2 regions of the Sporosarcina siberiensis genome follow, and region 1 is predicted to be linked to the other one. Evidence: riboswitches for the same ligand, from Rfam matches in the RefSeq annotation. Region 1 holds a riboswitch; the other holds the start of a gene.
The links. Region 1 has a riboswitch for S-adenosylmethionine ahead of ACFSFY_RS08355 (PLP-dependent transferase). Riboswitches for the same ligand answer to the same signal wherever they lie in the genome.

Region 1 (3,216 bases):
AGATGAATCCCTTCACTACGGAAACTCTCTGCCTGCTCTTTAAAATACTCCGGTTTATTCTCATAAAATAATTTCCCATCCTGATAGCTAGGCAAACTCGCATTTGGATACACTGCAAGCATTGCACGTTTTGGGAGGGGTACGAATTCCAATGATTTAAGCATATGATAAGGGCCGAATTTACAATTGATACCAACAACGTCTGCTCCCAATTCCTCCAATTTTAAAAGGGAATCTGCAAGCGTCATCCCATTTTGCAAGACCCCAGCTTCTTGCATTGAAACGTTCGCGATGATTGGTAGGTCTGATACTTCACGAGCAATTTTAAGTACTGTTGTTAACTCATCAAAGTCATAATAAGTTTCAAGAATTAATCCGTCCACCCCTTCAAGAAGAAGGCAATACAATTGCTCTCTAAAACTTCTCTTGATTTCCTCTTTAGTTCCAATTTCAGTTTGGGAGCCGTGAATACCTCCAATTGTTCCAAGAATAAATGTATCTTCCTTTGCTGCTTGTTTTGCTAATTTAACAGCAGCTTGATTGATTTTTTTCACTTGATCTTCTAAACCGTATCTTGAAAGTTTAATATAATTTGCACCGTATGTATTCGTTTGAATAACGTCGGCACCCGCTTGAATATAAGCTTGATGTATATGAAGAACTTGTTCTGGGTGTGTCAAGTTCAACTCTTCAAAACAGCGGTCCACTCCGTGAGAATATAGAAGGGTTCCCATTGCGCCATCGCCAATTAGTATGCGTTCCCTCATCGTTTTTAGTAAATCCAACCAATTCACTTCCCTTTCCTAAACTTCAAGATTCAATAATTTTTCACACTCTTGAAATGCCTGTTGTAAATCTGCAACCAAATCTATTTCATCTTCTATCCCTACAGAAATTCGAAGCAAACAATTGGTTAGTCCATATTCCTTTCGGATATCTTCAGGTATCTCTGCATGCGTTTGCGTTGCGGGGTACGTAATAAAACTCTCCACTCCACCCAAACTTTCCGCAAATGAAAACAATTTCAGCGACTTTAAAAATGTCGACACCCATTCTTCTTTTGCTATTAAAAAGCTAACCATACCTCCTCTTCTAGGATAAAATACATCCGTTACTGAAGAATGGTCTTCTAAAAATTGTTGAATGATAAGAGCATTCTTTTCATGTTGGTTCATACGCAGTGCAAGTGTCTTTAAGCCTCTAATTAAAAGCCAACAATCAAAAGGAGCTAGGATAGATCCACATGCATTGTGTAAATACTTTAATTCTTTGCCTAACTTTTCTCCTTTTGAAATAACGAGACCAGCAAGTATATCGTTATGACCCCCTAAATATTTAGTTGCACTGTGAATCACAACATCTGCACCTTCTTCAATTGGACGTTGTATATAAGGAGTATAAAAAGTATTATCTACAATTAATAACAGCTCATGTCTCTCAGTGAATTTGGCCGTTAACGCTATATCTGTTTCCTGCATCAGCGGGTTTGTCGGTGTCTCAAGAAAAACGGCCTTTGTATTTTCCTGAATATATTCGTTAAGTTGCTCTTCTTCTCTCCCGTCCCAATACGTAAAAGTAAAACCATAATTCCTCTCAAATAATTCAAACATTCTATAAGAGCCACCATAAAGATCTCGAGAGACAATAAAGTGCGAATCTTTTTCAAACATTGAAAATACAAGTTGAACTGCACTCATTCCGGAACTACAGGCAAATGCATCGTCACCACTTTCAAGACTTGCGACTGCTTCTTCTAATACATCTCGCGTAGGACTTCCAGTTCTTGAATAAGCATAACCTTGACCGAGTCCAATTTCATCATGATGATATGCTGTTGAAAGATAAATCGGAGTACTTATAGCACCATGCTTTTCATCTTTTCGATTACCTATTTGTACGAGTTCTGTCTGTTTACTAAAATGAACCAAAAACAATCCCTCCTTTGAATTAAAATCTTACAAATAAAAAATCATCTCCCTCAAATGCATAGGAAGATGACCAAATAAAACTCATCTTCCAAGTCGTTGATAGACTTGCTGGAATTAGCACCTTTCCATAAATGGGGGTTGCTGAGGCGTCATCGGGCCAGTCCCTAAACCTCTCTAGATAAGAAAACTATTCAATTTTAGATATCGATTTCCAAACTCTCTAAATTAATTTACTAAATAAAAAATCCCCTTCATTATAAAAGAAGAGGGTTTTGCAAAATTCGCGTTTTTCTCTTCTCATCTCCAAGTTATTAACTACTGGAATTAGCACAGTACTATAAAAGTCTGTTGCTGAGGTATCATAGGGCCAGTCCCTTCACCTCTCTGGATAAGAAAATTTCTATTAAGTTATTGATGTTCACATTACACGTAACATTTGAAAGTGTCAAGCAATTTTAAAAAGTGGGAAACCTTATAATTAAATCTCTTTTTCGATTTTTTAATATTTCTTCATCATAGAAAAAGTGTACTCAAGTTAATGTTCCGTTCATACTCGAGCGTTACACTATATTAAGAAGCTAATTTATGGAGGAGATTTTATGTATATTGCATGGAAAGAAATCAAAAAGAATAAGACACGTTTTATAATATTAGGATCGATTGTATTTCTGGTTAGCTTTTTAACCTTTATCATATCAGGATTATCGAACGGGTTATCACAAGATAATGCCGCCTTAATAAAAAATCTATCTGATGGTCAATTTTATATGAATTCAGATGCCGATGAAACGTACAATCTTTCACGAATAGATGTCAATGTGCAAGACCAAATCCTTAGTGAACAAAAGGATGCAGCGGCATTTTCTATTCAAATGGGATTTTTAAATGATCCAGAAGATAAACAACGAAGTGTTGCGTTTGTAACATCGACTGAATCGAATCTGTTCCAAAAAGTAAAAGATGGAGAAATAATATTAGATCAATCATTGGAAGATGCAGGAATTAGTATTGGCGATGTACTTACAAACAATCAGTTCAGTGGTGAATTTATTGTAAAAGGTTTTGTAGATCAAGAAAAATACAGTCATGCGCCTGTTGCATACATTAATATGGAAAACTACAAAGAAATCTATCGTGTTAATGAAATGCAATTGGTATTTATTCCAGGACAAGATAAGGGTCAAACGTACACTGGGCTTCAATCTTTTTCTAATAAAAGCTTTTTAAACACTATTCCTAGTTACAGTGCAGAACAAATGTCACTAAATATGATTGTTTGGTTTTTAGT
Region 2 (3,216 bases), on a different contig from region 1:
GAGTACAAGTGAATTCATCTTCAATCGAATAGACGACCTGAGCATAGATATCTACAGGCATTCCAAACTCTTCTGCGTCGGTTTTATAGTTCTCGATTAACGCGAAAATACGATCGATGTTGGAACCGTAATTTTGAACAAGAGAATAGGCGACTTCTTTTGATAAACCATGATCCATACCTAGGCGAACTTTGGAATACTTGTATGCTTCAAAACGCTTAGAACCACCTACGTGACCGCCCGAAATGGGCATGTTTTTTGTATTGCATGGAGAATATATTTTATCGTCCTCTTTTTGGTATTCGGATGTTATTAAGTCTACAATCGTTTCCGCCATTTTTCGGTAACCTGTTAGTTTTCCACCAGCTATCGTTATGAGTCCGGTTTTCGATTTCCAGATTTCATCTTTCCTTGAAATTTCGGAAGCATCTTTTCCTTCTTCTTGGATTAAAGGTCTCAGTCCTGCCCAACTAGATTCAATATCAGATTGCGAAATCTCTAAATCCGGGAAAATAAAATGAATAGCATCCAGTAAGTAGTTTTGATCCTGTTCAGTGGTTTTGGGGTTTTTTAAATCGCCGGCATAATCAGTGTCTGTTGTTCCGATATATGTTTTACCATCTCTTGGAATTGCCAAAACCATTCGGCCATCAGGAGTATCAAAGTAAATGGTCTGCTTCAATGGAAATACACTTTGATCGAAGACAATATGCACACCTTTTGTTAAGTGTAATTTTTTATTGTCCAAAGGAAGGTCTTTTTCTCTTACTGTATTAACCCATGGACCGGCAGCATTCACAATCTTTTTGCCATGTATTTCATAAGACTCGCCGTTCAACTGATCCACAACTTTTATTCCAACAATTTTTTCGTCTGTATAAAGAAACTCTTCAACTTTAGTGTAATTGAGTACTGTTGCTCCTTGTGTTTTTGCCTCTTTCATAACTTCTATTGTTAACCTGGCATCATCTGAACGGTATTCAACGAAACGCCCTGCACCTAATAATCCTTCCTGCTTGAACTTGGGCTCAGCTTGCAGCGTTTCCTTTACAGTAAGCATGCTTTTTCTTTCATCTTTCTTAACACGCGCAAGCATGTCATAAACTCTCAAACCGATTGATGAACTGAACTTTCCAAATGTACCATTTTTGTAAATAGGTAAAATAAGCCACTGTGGAGTGGTAACATGCGGACCATTTTCGTAGACGATAGCTCGTTCTCTTCCAACCTGCGACACGATTTTTATTTCAAAACTTTTTAAATAGCGCAAACCACCGTGAATCATTTTTGTTGAACGACTGGAAGTACCACCAGAAAAATCTTGCATTTCTACGAGAGCCGTTTTCAATCCCCGGCTTGCTGCATCCATTGCAATACCGGCCCCGGTTACTCCGCCACCAATGATTAATACATCAAATTCTTCTGTTTGCATTTTTGCAATCGTTTCATGCCTATGAGAATTAGAAGTTTGTTTATTCATAAGATGTGTGCACCTCCGTTGATAATTTCTGTGATTTACTTAAATGATACTATAATACCGTGGGCTATACCTATTGAAATTACTTGAATAACCAGATATAGTTAAGCAATATGTATGTATTTATACTATTTAACAGGTTGCTAATATATTGACAATATTAATCTTTCATGAAATAATTCAAGTACTATTTTTATAGACAAAAAAATCACATATACTCTTATCCAGAGCAGGCGGAGGGAAAAGCCCAATGAAGCCCGGCAACCGACTCATTTTGAGCACGGTGCTAATTCTTCTAGCTAATAGAGCTAAAAGATAAGAAGTTGTTTGAAAAGACCTCTTCTTAATTGATAGGGTCTTTTTTAGCGTTATGGTAAACAGATAGATAGTGTTAGAGGTGAAATTAAGTTTAACTCTAGATTGAAACAGTTCAAAATCTATGAAAGAGTTATAGAGTAAACATTTTCAACCGAACTAATTATTAGATTTATCGAGGAGGATGCAATATGGGTTTAACAGCTACTTATTTATTTCCAACAGATGCAAATCAACAAAAGATTGCTGAGCAACATGCGCTTGGACTGACAATTGGATCTTGGACGGACATTCCACATCTTGAACAGGAGCAATTGAAAAAACATAAAGGTGAAGTAATTTCAGTGGAAAAGGGCGAATTAAAAGATACGGTGAAAATATTTTATCCTTCCGCAAATTTTTCTGCAGACTTACCAGCAATTTTAACCACAGTTTATGGTAAATTATCTTTCTTTGAGGGATATGAGTTAATCGATATGGATTTCGATGCAGATTTACTTGGTAAGTTCCCAGGTCCCAGATTTGGTACAAAAGGTATTCGTGAACAATTAGGTGTATACGATCGTCCTTTGTTAAAAGCCATTTTCAAAGGTGTCATGGGTAAAGATTTAAAGTTTTTCTCTTCACAATTGGAAGATTTACTGGCTGGCGGCATTGATTTAATAAAAGATGATGAGATTTTATTTGAAAATGAATTGACGCCATTTTTGAAAAGAATTACGACTGCAAAAGAAATTATTCATAATCATTATGAAAATACCGGAGCACGAGCACTGTATGCCGTTAATTTATCTGGAAGAACGCATGAATTGCATGAAAAAGCGGAGCAAGCTGCTGAATTAGGAGCAAATGCATTATTATTTAATGTGCATGCGTATGGTTTAGATGCACTGCAAGGATTGCGTGAAAATAATAATGTTGGGTTGCCAATATTGGCACATTCTGCTTTATCCGGCGTTCTTGCTGGACAAGCAGGACATGGATATTCGTACTCGTTGCTCGTTGGAAAGCTTACACGTCTTATAGGTGGGGATCTTTCCTTGTATCCAAGTCCGTATGGTAATGTTGCTATACCGCTCTCAGATGCTTTGGCTATTAATCAAGCACTAACGGAGGAGAATGGATTTGAACAAACGTTTTCCGTACCATCTGCTGGAATTCATCCCGGAATGGTACCCCAATTAGTGAATGATTTTGGTGATAATCTTGTAGTCAATGCAGGTGGGGGTATTTTTGGTCATTCTGATGGTCCAACTGCTGGAGCACAAGCCTTTAGAGCTGCAATCGATGCAAGCGTTCAAAAGATATCTTTACAAGAAGCTGCAAAAACATCTAAACCATTGCAACAGGCAATTACCCAATGGGGCGTAATTGAACCGAATTAAAGTAGCATTCTCAAATTCACAATTGAGTAGTGATTATGA

Region 2: another riboswitch for S-adenosylmethionine. It lies ahead of ACFSFY_RS10440 (2,3-diketo-5-methylthiopentyl-1-phosphate enolase); the one in region 1 lies ahead of ACFSFY_RS08355 (PLP-dependent transferase).

The regions. Positions count from the first base shown of each region.
Region 1 is NZ_JBHUGI010000024.1:84,540-87,755, reverse strand. It holds gene ACFSFY_RS08360 (bifunctional homocysteine S-methyltransferase/methylenetetrahydrofolate reductase) at 1-785, opposite strand, end outside; gene ACFSFY_RS08355 (PLP-dependent transferase) at 804-1,928, opposite strand; SAM riboswitch class I at 2,007-2,113, opposite strand; SAM riboswitch class I at 2,223-2,323, opposite strand; gene ACFSFY_RS08350 (FtsX-like permease family protein) at 2,528-3,216, shown strand, end outside.
Region 2 is NZ_JBHUGI010000027.1:81,672-84,887, reverse strand. It holds gene ACFSFY_RS10445 (glycerol-3-phosphate dehydrogenase/oxidase) at 1-1,480, opposite strand, end outside; SAM riboswitch class I at 1,695-1,799, shown strand; gene ACFSFY_RS10440 (2,3-diketo-5-methylthiopentyl-1-phosphate enolase) at 1,984-3,177, shown strand.